3 regions of the Paenibacillus sp. CR_12 genome follow, and region 3 is predicted to be linked to each of the others. Evidence: predicted binding sites of a transcription regulator. Region 3 holds the regulator's gene; each other region holds the start of a gene.
The links. Region 3 encodes Rex, which represses fermentation and respiration genes when NADH is low (regulators of the CRP and FNR family bind a similar motif). Its sites were predicted from a motif close to TTGTGAAATATTTCACAA; they were not measured.
Positions count from the first base shown of each region.

Region 1: RB297_RS22475 (TorD/DmsD family molecular chaperone) is a predicted target of Rex. The motif match lies at 3,353-3,370, and genes of this name have one in related genera.
Region 2: hcp (hydroxylamine reductase) is a predicted target of Rex. The motif match lies at 2,326-2,343, and genes of this name have one in related genera.

Region 1 is NZ_JAVFHO010000006.1:180,103-186,340, reverse strand. Features, by position in the region: gene RB297_RS22490 (MFS transporter) at 44-1,279, opposite strand; gene mobA (molybdenum cofactor guanylyltransferase) at 1,466-2,110, shown strand; gene moaA (GTP 3',8-cyclase MoaA) at 2,233-3,237, opposite strand; gene RB297_RS22475 (TorD/DmsD family molecular chaperone) at 3,581-4,258, shown strand; gene RB297_RS22470 (efflux RND transporter permease subunit) at 4,339-6,238, opposite strand, start outside.
Region 2 is NZ_JAVFHO010000003.1:634,391-640,628, reverse strand. Features, by position in the region: gene RB297_RS15065 (MFS transporter) at 1-314, shown strand, start outside; gene hcp (hydroxylamine reductase) at 512-2,197, opposite strand; gene RB297_RS15055 (2-oxoacid:acceptor oxidoreductase family protein) at 2,405-3,427, shown strand; gene RB297_RS15050 (thiamine pyrophosphate-dependent enzyme) at 3,424-5,721, shown strand; gene RB297_RS15045 (helix-turn-helix domain-containing protein) at 5,892-6,238, shown strand, end outside.
Region 3 is NZ_JAVFHO010000001.1:39,766-46,003, forward strand. Features, by position in the region: gene RB297_RS00230 (hypothetical protein) at 1-96, shown strand, start outside; gene dinG (ATP-dependent DNA helicase DinG) at 266-3,142, shown strand; gene RB297_RS00240 (redox-sensing transcriptional repressor Rex) at 3,207-3,872, shown strand; gene RB297_RS00245 (amidohydrolase) at 3,847-5,148, shown strand; gene RB297_RS00250 (cell wall elongation regulator TseB-like domain-containing protein) at 5,180-5,698, shown strand; gene RB297_RS00255 (hypothetical protein) at 5,957-6,238, shown strand, end outside.

The DNA.
Region 1 (6,238 bases), on a different contig from region 3:
GATATCATCTTGTAATTAAAATCGTACGGGAGATAACTGCGCGCTAACTCGCAGCGTACTCCTCGATCTCGTCGTCTTCGGGATCGTCCGGGTGCAGCGGCTGGTATCCGTGCTTCCGGAGGTTGTACCACATCCAGCCAAAGCCGATGGCACCCACGATGGCAAGCAGCGTACCGGTCCGGTACATGGCCTGCGCCCCGAAGTTCTGGAACATCCAGCCGCCGGCAAGGCCGCCGATGACACCGGATATGCCGCTCCAGCTTAAGGTATAGATCGCTTGGCCGGAGGCGCGGTACGGCGTCGGAACAAACAGCATCGTCAGCTGAACGCCGACATAGAAGTAGCCGCCGAAGGTAACGCAGTGCAGCAGCTGGATGAAGGCGACCTCCAGCGGGCTGTTGGCTTCGGCCATAAGCAGCCAGCGGAGCGCGAAGAGCAGGCTGACAATCGTCAGGCAGCCGACCAGGACGTTGATTTTCCGTTTCAGGAAGCGGTCAAACAGAATGAAGATCAGCACTTCGAATATCGATGAGAAGAAGATGGCGAGGCCGACCGTCTGCTTGGTCCCGCCCAGCTCCAGAATGTATAGGGACATAAAGGTATTGTTCGCCGTGTTCGGGATGGATACCATGATGCCTAACAGGATGAACCAGACGAAATAGGAGTTCAGGAACAGCCTGCTGAGCCCCCTGAGGCTGACCGATGCCGATGCCGCCGTTTTCTGAATGGAGGGCAGCGTAAACATGAACACGGCCGCCACCAGCAGCATGATCGAGAACACGATGGCGATGCGTCCCGACCCGAGCCGGTCGATGACAGGCCCGGCAGCGATGGCCGTCAGCGCCCATCCGAGCGAGCCCCACAGCCGGAACGAGCCGAACTTTTGCTGGGTTCCATCAATATAGGTCAGAATCAGCGAATTCGTCTGCGAGAACATCGGCGTCTGGAAAAAATAAAAGAAAATCATCGTCATGTATATCATTGCATAGGTATTCGCCTGAAAAACAAGCTGAACCAGCAGCAGCGTACCGGTCATCATGATCAGCAGCACGCGTTTGATGTTGGCCGCCCGGTCACTCCAGAATCCCCAGAACGGATTGGCGAAGATGGACACAAATGGCGCAATCGCCATCAGGCTGCCGATTTCGATTTTGCTCATGCCGATATCTTGCAAATACAACTGGAAGAAACCGGTGAAGATGACCATGGTTCCGTAAATGAAGAAGTTGAACAGCTTGAGCGATGTCAGCGAAGGTTGAGCATTGTCCATATTCCGCAAGTAGGTCATTCCTTTCAAACCGAATACAATCCATAATCGCGGTATAAGAAAAAAGCCGCTTTCCTTTCAATGTATCACGCATTGAAAAGGGATACAAACCATCTTTTAAATGATTTTCCATTATTCTGGATATTAACCTATAAACTGAATCCGATTTTTTATAACGAAGAAAGGCTGGTGGAACATATGAGCGTTCACTCCCAAGATGTTCGTCTGCCATCGGGTCAAGTGACGGGCATCGCCCTTGCTGGAGGAGCCTCCCGGAGAATGGGGAGAAACAAGGCGCTGCTGCCCATGGAGGGGATGAGTTTGATTGAACGGACGGTCCACGCGCTGGACAAAGTCAGCGGAAGGGTGATCCTGTCTGCCAATGACCCGGAACCTTATCAATTCCTCGGCTTGGAATGCGTCCCCGACCTTTATGTCGGACAAGGTCCGATGGCGGGCCTTCACGCCGCCCTGAAGTCTTCCCGGAGCACATGGAATCTGGTCGCAGCTTGCGATATGCCTTATATCCACGAGCGGTTTCTCCAGGGGCTGCTGGATCTGGCGTACAAGCAGGACACGGCGGAGGCCGTAATCCCGGTCGTGGAAGGAAGGATGCACCCGCTGCTGGCAGCGTATCGCAGAGAGACCGCGGAAAGCCTTGAGCGCAGGCTGATCCGGGGGCAGCTCCGCATGGTGGAGTGGGTGCAGGAGCTGAATGCCGTCTTTGCGAATGAGGAGGAATTAGCGGAGGTTACCGGCCTTGATCCGCGCCGAATCTTATTTAACATGAATACGCCCGTGGATTACGAGGCCGCAGGCGGTCTGCTGAATACGGAAGAATGATCGTCCCTGCACGCATCCTATAAAAATAGCCCCGCCATTCGAATGCTTGGCGGGGCTTTCTAGTATATAAAGGCGGTTTGCTTTGGTTATGCTGATTCTGCTCTCATGCGCTGAGCAAAAGCTCATCCGCCGATCTGCGACATGCGCCGGGCCGTAGGAGTATGGCTTTGGGCCTTTTTCTCCAGCGCGAGCGCCATTTCATGGTTCAGCGGCTTGGCGCCGAGCGCTTTGCGGAACAGGTTCGCCACCGCCGAAGGGTCATCGATGACGCGGCGCACGTTAAATTCGTCCGACCAATATAGGCAAGCCTTGATATGGCCGTCGGCCGTCAGCCTGAGCCGGTTGCAGGAATCGCAGAAATGATCGCTGACCGGATGGATCAAACCGAACGTTCCCGTTGCTCCAACCACCTTCATATTGCGCGAAGGACCGTTGCCGGAAGGGCCCTGCTCTTCTTGAATGGCCCAGCCGGCCTCTTGGCACACTTCGGCTACTCGGCTCAGCGGCAGGTACGAATCCCGCCAGGTATCGGATGCTTGGCCGATCGGCATGTATTCAATAAAGCGGACATGAAGGGGACGATCAAGCGTCAGGGCGATAAAGTCGCGAATCTCGTCCTCATTGAAGCCCTTCATTAACACCATGTTCAGCTTGATCGGATTCAGGCCGGCTTCATAGGCGGCTTCAATGCCTTCCAGCACTTTATGCACCCGGCCGCCGCGCGTGATGCGAGCGTAACGCTCTTCCTGGAGCGAATCCAAGCTGATGTTGATGCGGGTGAGTCCCGCTTCCTTCAGCAGGCGGGCCTTGGAAGGGAGCATGATCCCGTTGGTGGTGAGGGATATATCTTGAATTCCTTCAATGGAAGCAATTAGATGGACCAAGGTTTCCAGATCCTTGCGCACAAGCGGCTCGCCGCCGGTAAGGCGTACTTTGGAGACGCCCATGGGGGCCAGAACGCGCATGATCGCGGCGATCTCTTCATAGCTCATTATCTGATCGTGAGGTTGGAATTCCATCCCTTCTTCCGGCATACAATATACACAACGAAGATTGCACCGATCCGTCACCGAGATTCGAATATAATCATGGACACGACCGAAGGAATCTTTAAGCGGTTCGATCATGGAAATCCCCCTTTTACTAGCGTGCATGGTCACATTGTAGCCATTCCCCGAACAGGAGTCAATGCATTGTAAGGGTCATGTCAGCCGGACAAGCCGCACGCATAAGTTCAAGGATTTGTGAGAAGCATCACAGAAAACGCTTTCTAAATCCTGTATATTGAACCTGTGGACCAAAGCTTTCTCCCCTTGAAAGCGAGTAGTGACATTCTAGATTTCCGAAAGTTTCCTGATTTTTCCGAAATTTTCGGAAATCATTTCAAACTGCTTTCATTAGACGTTCATCTAAGATATACTGTCAAGGATATCACATCCAACAAGAAAGGTTACCAATAGGAGGTTCGATATGGCGATATCACCTGTTCAAACTTTGGAGGTGCCTGACGTCTGTCACAGGTGGCTTGAAAACCGGGGGACGGTCTACGAGCTGCTGATTGATTTTTTGGGCAATTGGCCCAGCTTGTCTATGATTGCGGAATGGAGCCGCGGGAGCGGAATTAGCAAGGCGGCGGAGTGTTCGAAGGCCGGTACGGACCTGATGAAATATTTATGCGGACGCTCGCCTGAGGAATTGGTTCGGATTTGCGAATATGAGAGGGCGGAATACCGCCGGCTGCTTCAGCAGTCCAAACCTCGCCAGGCCGCGGAATCCCATTATACGAAGGATGGATGCGCTCAGGATTTGGCCGAGTGTTATGCATCCGCCGGTGTTGCCTTTAATAAACTGCATGGCGAAGCGGACGATCATATAGCCATTGAACTGGAATTTATGACGCTGCTTCATGACCGTATGCTGAACAATACGTATTGTGAAGATAGCATGTTGCAATTAATGGAGGTACAAGAGAAGTTTCTGGAGGAGCATCTGTTGTCATGGGTGCCATCCCTCTGCAAGGATTTGAAGGGGTCCACGCAAAGTCCGCTATACCAGTCGTTATTCAGCCTGTTGGAGGAATTCCTCGCGCAGGATCTGAACATGCTGAAGACCTGGAAGCATTCCAAGGAAGCCATGCTGGTGCATTAGCGCCAGAATCATATCATCATCAAACACAACAACGCCCCGGTCTCCTTGAATTAGGAGGGCCGGGGCGTTTGGTGTTCTAATTAATCTTCGATTCTTTTCTTGCTGAACTTCATCAGGAACTCGTATACGATCGGTACAACCACGAGCGTCAGCAGCGTGGAACTGATCAGACCGCCGATAACCGTGATGCCGAGTCCTTTCGAGATAATGCCTGCGCTGCTCTCCCAGCCGAATACGAGAGGCAGGAGCGCGCCGATGGTTGCCAGTGCCGTCATCAGAATCGGACGAAGACGGGTAGCGCCGGCTTCGAGCAGGGCTTCGCGCGTGCTCATTCCTTCGCGTTCCATATGGATCACGCGGTCGATCAACACGATCGCGTTCGTCACAACGATACCGATCAGCATGAGCACGCCCATCAGTGCAGACACGTTCAGTGTTTCGCCCGTGACGAGCAGGCCTATGATAGCGCCGATGACAATGAACGGCAGCGAGAACAGGATGGCGAATGGAGCGAGTCCCCCGCCAAACGTAACCACGAGTACAAAGTATACGATAGCGATGGCCGCCAGCATCGCAAGCCCGAGCTGTCCGAAGGTTTCGTTAATTTGCTCGGTGACGCCTCCGAATTGGACGGACACGCCGTCTGGAAGCTCAAGCTTGTTCACTTCGGTCTCCAGGTTGGTCGAAGCCGAGCCTACGTCACTGGACAGGATGTCGGCTGTGACACTCACAACCATTTTACCGTCGATGCGCGTAATGGAATCCGGCGTGGTTCCTTTTTCCACCTTGGCCACATCCTTGATCGGCACTTCGATGCCAAGCGGAGAGGTCACGGTTTCGTTCTCGATTTCCTTAATGCTCTTGTAGGTTTTGCTGTCCGCTTCAATATAAACATTGTAGGTTTTGCCTTCGATCTTGACTTCGGTCAAGACCGGACGTTCCCGTACCGGGGCCAGCTTCATGGCCAGCTGTCCGGCCGTCAGGCCCAGTGAGCTGAGCTTCTCTTGATCGGCTACCAGCGTGTACTGCTCAAACGCTTCGGACAAGCTGGTTTCCGCATTTTCAAACGTCGCGGTATCCTTGTTCGCAAGCTCTGCGATTTGATCGGCCACCGGCTTGATCTGCTCCAGCGAGTCGCCGAAGACGTTCACCGTCAGCTGGCTGCCGCCAAAGCCGCCGGCTGCCATGTCCATGTTGGACCAAGTGCCGTCCGGCACTTCCTTGGCAAGATCTTCGATGAGCGTCTTTTTGACGTCTTCGAAGTTTTTCGTGTCCGGATCATACATAACGTAGAACAATCCTGAATTGGCGGAGCCCATGCCCAGCGGATTGCTTCCGCCGATGGAGTATTGCATCGATTGCACGCCTGGTTGATCCAGGATCAGCTTCTCGGCTTTTAAGGCTCGATCCTCAACATCCTCCAGCATTACGCCAGGCTCAGGTGAATAGGTGACCATCGCGTATTTGTCTTCCTGTTCCGGAATAAAGCTTACGCCCAGGTACTTGGTCAAGAACAAGCTTCCAACGAGCAGCACGATGGCTGCCAGGAAGGTAATCGCTTTGTGATTCAAGGTCCATTTCAAGATGGAGCGATAGCCGCGGGCCATGGCACCCGGCTTCTCTTCATGATCATGTGTGTTCTTCAAGCCTTTGCGGAACAGGCTGTGCGCCATGGCAGGTACGAGCGTAATCGCCACGACCAGGGAAGCAAGCAGGGCAAAGACCATCGTCAATGCAAACGGCATGAACAGCTCTCCTACCATGCCGCTGACCAATGTAAGCGGCAGGAATACCGCGATGGTCACGATGGTGGAGGACATGATCGGCACAAACATTTCGCGCGTAGCGGCGCTGATGAGCTCTCGGCCCTTCAATTTCTCGGTCGAGAGGGACATGCGCCGGTAAATATTCTCGATAACCACGATGGAGTCATCGACAACCCGGCCGATGGCAACGGTCATGGCACCGAGCGACATCATG
Region 2 (6,238 bases), on a different contig from region 3:
TTGTATTCTTATTATTCTCCGGCCATTTCTACTATGTCATGGTAGTCACGATGTTGTTCTTTACGTTTAATAATATATTGCGTCCCACGATCAATACGCTGCTGTCCAGAGTGGCCGGGGACGAACAGGGATTTGTTGCAGGGATGAATAACGCTTATACGAGTCTCGGTACGATATTTGGACCGATGCTGGCAGGTATTTTGTTTGAAGTCCACTTTAACTTGCCCTATCTGTTTGGCGGATTCGTACTGCTAGTGAGCAGCATTTTCACGGGAAGTCGATTGAAAAGTATACTATCTGTTCAGCGCGGCTGATGGCACTCATCCTCCACAATAACAAGAACAGTTGTCTTTGGTGGACAGACGCATTGGCAAAAAGCGAATGTTAAACATGGCCGAGAAATAGAAGTTAAAGCATCCCATTATGCAGTTATTTTATGAACTACGGCGCAAACGCTATGAAAATTACTGAATTATAAGAAAAAGAATGCCCCGGCGAGGGCATTCTTTTTTTAGGCACCAAGAAACATTTTCATGTCATCTTCCACATTGGTAATGCCGCCGATCCCGAAGTTTTCCACGAGGACTTTGGCAACGTTAGGCGACAGGAATGCAGGGAGCGTAGGGCCCAGATGAATATTTTTAACGCCAAGATATAGCAGGGCAAGCAGCACGATCACCGCTTTTTGCTCATACCAGGCAATGTTATAGGAAATCGGCAAATCATTAATATCCTCAAGGCCGAATACTTCCTTCAGCTTCAATGCAATCACGACGAGGGAGTAAGAATCATTGCATTGACCAGCGTCCAGGACCCGCGGAATACCGCCGATTTCACCTAGATCCAGTTTATTGTATTTGTATTTGGCACAGCCTGCCGTTAGAATGACGGTGTCTTTTGGAAGTTCAGCCGCAAAATCGGTGTAATAGGTGCGGGATTTCATCCGTCCATCGCAGCCGGCCATGACGAAGAAGCGGCGGATCGCCCCGGATTTCACGGCATCGACGACTTGATCGGCCACGTTCATCACAGCGGCATGAGCGAAACCGCCGATGATCTCACCCGTTTCAAGCTCTGTTGGAGCGGGGCATCCTTTCGCTTGCTCGATTAGTAGGGAGAAGTCTTTCGGAGCACCGTCTTTTCCTTCTGGAATATGGCGGACACCCGGAAACCCCGTATTGCCTGTTGTATAGATACGGTCCTTATAACTGTCTTTCGGCGGGACGATACAGTTGGTCGTCATTAATATCGGTCCGTTAAAGGCTGCGAATTCGCTATTCTGCTTCCACCAGGCATTCCCGTAATTGCCTACAAAATGTTCATATTTCTTGAATGCCGGATAATAGTGGGCAGGCAGCATTTCACTGTGCGTGTACACGTCCACGCCGGTTCCTTCCGTCTGCTTCAGCAGCTCCTCCAAATCCTTCAGGTCATGGCCGCTGATGAGAATGCCGGGCCGGTTGCTTACCCCGATATTGACCTTCGTAATTTCCGGATTTCCGTAAACCGAGGTGTTCGCTTCATCCAGCATCGCCATGGCGTTGACGCCGTATTTACCGGTTTCCATCGTCAAAGCGACCAGATCCTGCACTTCAAGGCTGTCGTCAAGCGTGGCGGCAAGCGCGCGGCGCATAAAACGGTTTAATTCGTGATCATCCTTCTCCAGATGCAGCGCGTGGTACGTATAAGCAGCCATCCCCTTCAAGCCGTACGTAATCAATTCGCGCAGCGAGCGGATGTCTTCATTGCGGGTCGAGAGGACACCCACCGTACGTGCTTTTTCATCAAAAGCAGCTTCGTTATCCGCTTGCCAGACGGCAGCATCAGGGAGATTGGCGGTTCCTTCCGGATATTGTTCGTTATAATAGGTGCGCACCTCACCGCGGAGCTCGATCGCTTCCCGGATTCTTCCCACAAACACCTCGCGGTCAAAGTTGGCGTTCGTAATCGTTGCAAACAAGGAGTCCATCATAAACAGCGATACGCGTTGTTCAAGCCCCTCCGGCAGCCGGACATCCAGACTGAGAAAAGAGATGCCTTTCAGCAGATAAATCAGCAAATCCTGCAGGTTTGCCACATCATGCGGTTTGCCGCATACGCCGACGATGGTGCAGCCTGTTCCTTTGGATGCTTCCTGACATTGAAAGCAGAACATGGACGGCTGATGCTCTAAGGTCTCTTGGACGTTGTTATTCATAATTTCTCCTCCAATTTCGTGATTTTTTGCCTTAAGGTCAGTATAAGATTGCCTCGCAATTGGACTGTTGAAGACAGTATACTTCGCTCTCACAACCGACATAGTGATTGGAATCACAATTTTTTGAGTAGTGAGTTTAATCACAAACCCGGTCCGTTTCTTCTTTTAAACTGGAATTAATGACCTAAGAAGAAATGAGGAGAGAACATGTCGATTTTGCCTCAAAAGAATGAACTGGGATTTTTCGAGATTCGTCTCGAATCCATCGGCGGGCTTGGCGCCAACCTGGCCGGAAAAATGCTGGCCGAAGCCGGGGTGACCGGCTCCGGACTTAACGGTTCGAATTTTTCCAGCTATGGTTCGGAGAAAAAAGGGTCGCCGGTGAAGAGCTTCGTAAGGTTCTGCGATTCCGAGGTGGAAATTCGAGATCACAGTCCCATTGAGCAGCCGCATGTCGTCGGCGTATTTCATGAAGCCTTGTATAAGACGATCGATGTCATAAGCGGAGTACAGCCTGATGGAACGGTGCTTGTGAATACGGCGCGAGCCCTGTCCGAAGTGGCCGTTGATCTGAACATGACGCAGGGAACGCTGGCTGTCGTTGATGCGCTGAACATTTCCGTTGAGGAAAAAACGAAAGTGAATACGGCCATGCTGGGGGCATTGTTCCGGATTTGCAGCTTTCTAGACCCGGACGATATGCGGCAGGTGATCCGTACAACATTTGAGAAAAAGCTGCCCCACCTCGTGGAAGCGAATGTGCGGACCTTTGACAGAGGATATAACGAAGTCCGGTTCCTTTCCTTGGGAAACGGCTCAGATCTTATAGACAAAATTGCCTTCGCAAGACCGCAGCCGATGCTTGGATATGAAACGCAGGAGCTGGGCGGGATTCTGCACGTTACGGCGAACAGTGTCCTGAAGGATCTTAGCGGCTCCCGGCAGGGATATTTGCCAGAGTACAAGATCGAGGACTGCATTCACTGTGCCGCCTGCGATACGGTATGTCCGGATTTCTGCATCGTGTGGGAGACGAAGCCGGATAAGCGCGGGAATATGCAGATGTTTATGAAAGGTATCGATTATCAGTATTGCAAAGGCTGCCTGAAGTGTATCGAAGCTTGTCCGACCACCGCTTTGGCTGCCATGTTAGAAGAGCCGCATTATGCGGAGCAGCACCGTGTGCGGCAATCATTTCCCTATTTAACTGCGGAGGGAGTCCGATCATGAATATGCAAATTCAAGAAACAACGGAGAATAAGCTGGCGGCCGCTCAAACGGCAGTCTTCGAATCGGGCAACGAAATGGCTGCCATGGCGGCTGCCCAGATTAACTATCACATGATGGGTTATTTTCCGATTACGCCTTCTACGGAAATTGCCCAATATCTTGACATGATGCGTACACGCGGCGAACATGACATCAAGCTGATTCCAGCTGACGGCGAACATGGATCGGCGGGGATCTGCTACGGTGCGGCCGCAGCCGGAGCACGGGTATTCAATGCTACCAGCGCGAATGGTTTCCTGTATATGATCGAACAGCTTCCTGTGCAGGCGGGCACGCGTTTCCCGATGGTCATGAATTTGGTGACGCGTGCAGTCAGCGGACCGCTGGATATTCGCGGTGACCATTCGGATCTTTACTACGGCCTGAACACCGGCTGGGTGATTTTGACCGCCCGTTCACCGCAGGCCGTTTATGACATGAATATTATGGCGCTGCGAATCGCTGAACATGAAGACGTGCGCCTGCCGGTCATTGTAGCTTATGACGGATTTTTTACATCGCACCAGAAACGCCGGGTACAAATATTCACGAACCGCGAAACCGTTCAGGGGTTCGTAGGGGAACAGGCGCCTGAATATCCACATGTGCTGGACGAGAACAACCCGATCGTTGTTGGGGCTTATATGAACGGCGACGATTTGATGAACAACCACTTCCAACAGTCCAACGCCATGTACCGTGCGGGGGAAGTATTCAAGGAAGTGGCAGAGGAATATGCGGCTTTGTCCGGAAGATCCTATTCGCCGCTTGATCTGTACCGGATGGAAGACGCAGAGGTGGCTTTATTCCTCCTCAATTCGGCGGCCGAATCCTCCAAAGACGTCGTGGACCGACTGCGGGCGAAAGGAATGAAAGCGGGCATAATCAGCCCGAATATTCTCCGGCCGTTCCCGGCAAGAGAAATCCGCGAGGCATTGACAGGTGTCAAAGCACTGCTGGTTGGCGAACGTGCCGATTCTTACGGTGCGCATGGGGCCAATCTGACCCATGAGGTCAAAGCGGCCCTGCAGGAAATCCGTGGTCCGCAGCCTATTGTGCTGTCCCGCATATTCGGACTTGGCGGGAAAGACTATTACGCAGATGACGCGGAAGCTTTTTTTGCTTTGACGATCGAGGCCATGGAGCTCGGTTATGCCAAAGTGCCGTTTGATTATTACGGCCAAACACCAGGAGCTGAGGAGCAAAGACTGCAGCCGGTCATTGCCCCGATGAATGGAGACAGCTTTAAATCTGGCCTGATCACCGTAAAGGTGGATGAAGAGACAAGTAAACTATCCGTTAAAGTGCCGCCGATGCGAGCGCTTGCCGCGAAACCGAAACGGTTTGCTTCCGGTCACGGAGCTTGCCCGGGCTGCGGTATTTTCCCGGCGCTGGAGCTCTTTTTCAAAGGGATTGAAGGCCATGTCGTTACTTTATTCCATACCGGCTGCGCATATATCACAACAACGGGGTATCCGTATAACTCGCATAAGCAGAACTTCATTCATAATTTGTTCCAGAACGGACCGGCTACTTTATCCGGCACGGTAGAAGCGTTCCTTGAGAAGAAACGCCGCGGGGAAATCGAAGTTCCCGAGGATTTCATTTTTGTCATGGTGACCGGCGACGGCGGCATGGACATCGGGATGGGTTCGGCCATCGGAACGGCGCTGCGGGGCCATAACCTGATCATTCTGGAATATGATAATGAAGGCTATATGAACACCGGTGCACAGCTTTCGTACTCTACGCCATTAGGGCATATGACCAGTACGTCCGGTGTCGGCAAACAGCAGCAGGGCAAAGCGTTCCATCATAAAGATACGGTGCAAATGATGGCGGCGGCGCACATTCCGTACGTATTTACGGGGACGGAAGCATTTCCGCAGGATCTTGTGAAAAAGGCGGCGAAAGCGCAGTGGTACGCCCAGAATGTAGGTACCGTCTACGGCAAGCTGTTGATCACATGCCCGCTGAACTGGAAATCGAGCGACAAGGATGGGGAGAACATCGTCCGCGCGGCCGTGAATTCAAACTTCTTCCCACTGTATGAAGTGGAGCAGGGAGAAACGAATATTACGTACGATCCTGAAGCGAAGAAGAAACAGGTGCCGCTCAGCGAATGGCTGAAATACATGGGCAAATCAAGACATTTGCTCAAGGAAGAAAACAAAGAAATGCTTGGCGAATTTGAAAAAGAAGTGGAGCGGCGCTGGTCGATTCTGAAAGCGAAACACGAGAACCCGCTGCTATAAAATATTCAATTCAGCATACTAGGTTTACAACAAGGAGCGGGCATTGTCCCGCTTCTTTTTTTGTTTAGATATGGGCGTATCGTTATGACTATGGAGAACTATAACCCAAAAGGTGCTTTTTAAGTTATAATAATTAAAAATTTGTGAAAAAACGGTGGGAGGGTTAGATCATGCAGAGATCCTGGTACAAGCGTCTATTGCTCTCCTATATGCCTATTTTTGTCATTGTGATTACCTTTATATTTTTTGTTTTCTTTCAGCTGTTCAGCGAGCAGAGCCGGCGGGAGGCGCTTAATGCCAATAAGTCGCTCTCCTTGCAAGCGATGCGCATGGTGGACACGTCCCTGAAGGTGATCGACAATATGATCGTTCTCGAGAGCATCAACAGCAAGGCTTTGAATGATTTTTTCAAATCATCTGCCGTTGGCGATCCATATATTAATATTCAAGCTGTTCAGAAGCTCAAGGAGATTATTAATTATTATCCCTTGATCGATTCGATTTATCTGGTGAGGAA
Region 3 (6,238 bases):
GATCCGACGCTTCCCGACCCCATGATCAACCTGGAGGTCTGCAAGCAGAATCGCGGTGAGCTCCAGTACGGCAGCCAATTGATCTCTTTGCTGTAGAAATCAAGCCACAACAAGAAGCGATGCCAGAGCTCACCTTGAGACTTTGGCATCGCTTTTTGCGTACGGGAGCGGTACAGAAAGCCAGGGGATTTTTTACCCGGAATGTTCAAAACCCGCAACTTCTGGTATGCTGTTAATTAGTCTGGAGGAAAGGGATTTTATCGAAATGAAATTTGCCGTATTGGATTTTGAAACCACGGGCAACCAGTCTGCAGATGAAATCATTCAGGTTGGACTGGCCATCATCGAAGAGGATCGAAGCATATCCCGCGTATACGGCACCTATGTCAATCCCGGGATTCCGATCCCTCCTTTTATTACCGGTTTGACCGGCATTTCCGACAGTGATGTAGCGGATGCTCCGTCATTGGAAGAAATGATGATGGAGCTTGTGCCCATGCTCGACGATGTCGTATTGGTTGGACATAACGTCGCTTTTGATTTTAACTTTTTGCAAAACGCGCTCGATCGCTGCGGCTATTTACCGTTCAGCGGCCGTATTCTAGATACGATGCACTTCTTAAAAATATGCTTTCCCTCGCTCCCGTCCTACCAGCTCGGGATGGTGTCCTCTCATTTCGGCCTGGAGCATGACCGTCCGCACCAGGCGGACAGCGATGCGCTTGCCACAGCCTATGCGCTGCTGAAATGTTTGGAGGAGATCGACGAGCTTCCGCTGCTCACCATTCAGCGTTTAAGCGACCTGTTTGCCGACGAGGACAGCGATTTGGCCTGGTTCTTTGACGGCATTCGTTCCGACAGGGAGCACCGAGCCGTACAAGCGGGAGACACCCATACGTACTACCGCCAGTTTGCCTTGGCGGTGGATGATTGGAACGATATAGCACCTGTCAGAGATGAGACGGAGCCCAACCCTTTGGCCGATGTAAGCTTCGAGCAATACATGAACGATGTCCGTGAACGCCTGAAGGAAACGCTGCCTCATTACGAGAGCAGGGATGCCCAGGACATGATGTTCCAGGAAGTGATGCAGGCGCTGGATGACAATAAACATCTATTGATCGAAGCGGGCACGGGAACCGGCAAATCCCTTGGATATTTGCTGCCGTCGATCTATCAAAGCGTGAAGCAGGAACAGAAGGTTATGGTGAGCACGCATACGATCAACCTTCAAGAACAGCTGCGTGACCGGGATATTCCCCTGCTCACCCAGGTTGTTCCTTTTCCTTTTAAGGCGGCCATTTTCAAGGGCAGGGGACATTATTTGTGTTTGAGAAAATTTGAACATAAAATAAATAGAAGAGATTTTCATTCCCCGAAGGAAGACGTAATCACGGCGGCCCAGATGCTGGTCTGGCTGACCCAGACGGAGAACGGGGATGATGAAGAGCTAAACCTTGGCGGACGGGGAGGGGATTTCTGGGAGACCATCTCCAGCGATTCGGATTCTTGCCTCGGACGCGCCTGTCCTTGGTTCCGCAAATGCTACTATCACAGGGCCAAGCATGAAGCAGGCATCGCGGATGTCGTCATTACGAACCATTCGAAGCTGTTCACCGACGTGAAGGCGAATCATCAGCTGCTGCCAAGCTATGAGCGCCTCGTCATCGACGAAGCGCATCATCTTGAGGATGTCGCCGGCAAGCACCTTGGCTTGCAGATGAAGTATTTTTCGGTGGTCCATACCTTGACCCGCATGTACAAAGACAGCCGAAGCGGGCAGCTCCCGGCTCTGCGCCAGCTGCTGCAAGCTTCGCCGCACGAGAAGGCAGTCGAATGGTCTTCCGTCATCGACCGTTTGTATCCGGACCTCATTACCGCAAAAGAGAACTGGGATCGGCTCAGCGATCAATTGTTCGGACTGCTTCCGGAACGCGGAGACGCTTCTCCGGGAGATGCCGGCCAATTCTCGCTCCGCCTGTCCCCGCTTAAGAAGCCGAAGGATTGGGATTCGATGGCCGAACTGGAGCATCAAATTCATCTGACGCTGGGCGATGTCGTGCGCAAGGGCGATAAGCTGATCGCCGAAATGAAGGAAGATTTGGATGACTACAGCGCGGACAGCCTGTTAACCGACCTATCGGGCCTATTTAAGGACCTGGCCGCGCATCGCGAAGACCTGCGCTCCTTCATGGCCCTGAACGATGAGGGCACGGTATACTGGATGGAGGCGAACGGCAATTTCCGCAGCAAATCGCTGCAGTTGTATGCCGTGCCCGTCGACGTGAGCGCTCATCTGAAGGAATTGTTTTTTGACAAGAAACAAAGCGTGATTCTGACATCGGCAACCTTGTCGGTGGACAAATCGTTTCAGTTCATGATCGAAAACCTGGGTCTTCAGGAAGCGGCTGAAGCGGGGAACCTGAACACGGTTCAGCTCCCGTCCCCGTTTAATTACAGGGAACAAGCCCTTCTTGTCGTGCCGCGCGATTTTCCGAGCGTGAAGGGATCGGTCGGGGATGCACTCTTTGTGAATATGCTCGTGAAGTCTTTGGCCGATACGGCCGTCGCTACGCATGGCCGCATGCTCGTCCTGTTCACTTCGTACCGGATGCTGCGCCAGGTGCACGAGCCGCTGAAAGAAGCGCTTGCATCAAGCGACATCACGGTATTGGGACAAGGTATGGACGGAACCAGCCGTACCAAGTTAATCCGAAGATTTCAGGACAGCAGCGCTTCCGTGCTGCTGGGCACCAGCTCCTTCTGGGAAGGGGTAGACATCCCGGGCGAGGCGCTGACTTGTCTTGCCATCGTCCGGCTGCCGTTCCAGCCGCCGAATCACCCCTTGGTCGAGGCCAAGAGCGAACTGCTGCAGCAGCAGAAGAAGAATCCCTTCATGAAGCTTTCGGTTCCGCAAGCGGTCATTCGTTTCAAACAGGGGTTTGGGCGTCTGGTGCGAACAGCACAAGATAAAGGGATCGTGATCGTGTACGATACCCGGGTCATTGAATCCTATTACGGGAAGTATTTCTTATATTCCTTGCCGGGGCCGAAGATGGAGCATATGCCGACAGAGGGGATCGTTCCCCGAATTTCGGAATGGCTGCAGGAAGAGGCAAGCGCGGGAAACCAAGCGGAATAAAGTGAAACCAAGCACGATCAACAAAAAAGATGTAGTTATTAACCTATTATTAGGGGGAGCATGCATGAAATCGGAAAAAATTTCGGAAGCCGTGGTCCGCAGATTACCTGTATACTTGCGCTATTTGAATGAGCTTCAGAAGAGGGAGGTTTCCACGGTTTCCTCCCAGGAGCTGGGACAGAAGCTGGACCTCAATCCTGCTCAAATTCGTAAGGACCTGGCGTATTTCGGTGATTTTGGACGGAAAGGGATCGGATATGATGTTTCTTATCTGATCGAGAAGATTCGCCAGATTCTGAAGCTGGACCAGAAGATCAATGTCGCACTGGTCGGGGCCGGTAATCTTGGACATGCATTATCGAATTACAATGCATTCCTTAAGGATAATATGAAGATTGTGGCGATTTTCGATTCGTATTCTCCCAAAGTTGGTATGAAAATTAACAATTTGGTCGTACAGCCGATGGAAGAGCTGGAGAAGACGGTTCATGAGCACAGCATTCGAATCGGGATTATTACCGTTCCGGATTTCGAAGCGCAGAACGTCGCGAATCAGCTTATCGCCTCAGGGATCGAGGCGATTCTGAACTTTGCGCCAACCATCCTGAAAGCCCCAGCCCATATCCGGATTCATACGGCTGATTTTACAACGGATTTGCAAAGTTTGGCCTATTATTTGGATAACGGCAAGGAGGATGCAGCACATGACAACAACGAAGTGGATGGTTAAGAACGGAACGTTTGCAGTACTGGAGGAAAGCCAATCCGTGCTTCGCGGATACATGGTGGTTGAGAACGACCGGATCACGTACCTGGGCGAAGAGGAGCCCGTCGTGGAAGAGGGGACAGAGATTATCGACGGAACCCATCTGTTCTTCCTGCCCGGATTGGTGAACACGCATGGACATGCCGCCATGTCGCTTCTTCGCGGCTATGGGGACGATCTGGCGCTGCAAGTATGGCTTCAGGAAAAAATGTGGCCGATGGAAGCCAAATTCACGTCAGACGACGTATATTGGGGCACATCGCTCTCCGTGCTGGAGATGATCAAGGGCGGAACCACGACGTTTGTGGATATGTATGACCATATGGATCAGGTCGCGAAGGTTGTCCAGGACTCGGGAATGCGCGGCGTCCTGACGCGCGGCGTAATCGGTTTATGCCCGCCCGAGGTACAGCAGCAGAAGCTGGATGAGGCGGTGGCATTCGCGAAGGATTGGCATGGCAAGGCTGACGGCAGAATTACGACGATGATCTCGCCGCACGCGCCTTATACCTGCCCGCCGGATTTCATCGAAAAATTCGTTCAAGCATCCCATGACTTGAACCTGCCTTTGCATACCCATATGTCCGAAACGGAAACTGAAGTGGCTCAGAATGTTAAGGACTACGGGCTTCGCCCCGTTGCCCATTTGGAGAAGCTGGGCATGTTCTCCCGTCCTACGCTCCTTGCGCATGCCGTTCATCTGACCGATGAAGAAATCGAAGTCTTGGCCAAGCACCAAGTAGCCGTATCGCATAATCCCGGAAGCAATTTGAAGCTTGCCAGCGGAGTCGCCCGCGTACCTGCGCTGCTGAAAGCCGGCGTAACGGTGTCGCTCGGTACCGACGGACCTGCTAGCAACAATAACCTGGATATGTTCGAAGAGATGCGGCTGGCTGCCCTGATCCATAAAGGAGTAAGCGGGGATCCGACGGCCATTCCGGCCTCCGAAGCGCTCCGAATGGGCACGGTATACGGAGCCAAGTCCGCTTTCCTTGAGGATATCGGTATGCTCGCGGTTGGGATGAAAGCCGATATGATCGCATTGAATACGGATCAGGCGCATTTCCTTCCACGGACCGACTATATTTCTCACGCGATCTACTCTGCCAGCGCGAAGGATGTAGAGCATGTATGGGTTGACGGCAAGCAGTTGGTGAAGAATGGCGCGAGCCTTACTCTCGACGAGGAACGCATCCGCCGGGAAGCGCAGCGTGCATTTGAGCGTCTTACAACCCTCTAGGGAATAATCAAGGGGAGCGAGGAAGACGGATTTGAAGAAAAAAACGAAGTGGATATTGCTGAGCGTGTCCGGCGTCCTGCTATTATTGCTTGGCCTACAGCTCTATTATTCCTATGTTATGAAAGATACGTGGAATGAAGAAAGAATGGCGATCCTTGCAGCGAAACAGCATGGCCAATTGGTCTCGTCCGACAAGACCTATAAATCGGTATGGGGCGAGGACAATAACTATTGGGTGGTCAGCGGGAAAGATAAAGACAATCAAGACCGCATGGTCTGGGTGAAGTTTACGGACGATAACGTTCCTGTTGAAGGGACAGATGCCGTTCAGTCGGTGTTATTGAATACGGGCATGTCAGAGGCCGTGATGCGGGACCAGATCCGTAAAGAAATGCCGGGTGCGGTCATCAAGCGATTGCTGCCGGGAATGTATGAAGGCGAGTATGCCTGGCAGCTGCAATATGAAAACAACGGTCAGCGCGGTTACCGATTCTATCGTTTTCAAGACGGAAACGCCATCGGAAATGATATTATTCTTCCTAATCAATAAGAAAACAAATGAAAAGGCGTCCCCTCATAGGGATGCCTCTTTGGCACATAAATATGTAAGCGCATACAGAAATAAATTGGTAAAACTGTTCTAAATATTTTCACAGACAAGCATGAAAAAGTATATAAGATGTGATATACTCGTACTTGTACGAATTGAGCAGATCAATTACATGCCTCACCATATATCGTTGATATATGTATTATTGTGCTGCAATTGCTATACAAAATTTCATATCGAAATTGAAGGAGGAACTTCATGAAACTGCGCATTGTACCTATCATGCTGACTGTCGTGATCTCAGCATCGGTCCTCTTTGGCGGTTGGTTTCTGTATCGGCAGATGGCTTTGCAGAATCCGCTCGCAACTGTTGTGTCACAATACGATGGCGTGAAAAGTTCTCATATAGATATTAAACAGGATACCGTGACTTTGAATCTTGATTTGGCTCCGGATGCGAATTTACAAGGTTTGGTTCAGCATATTAAGCAGGAAGGCAAGTCCGTGATCGGGAAGCGGGAATTGAGAATCCAGGTGGAG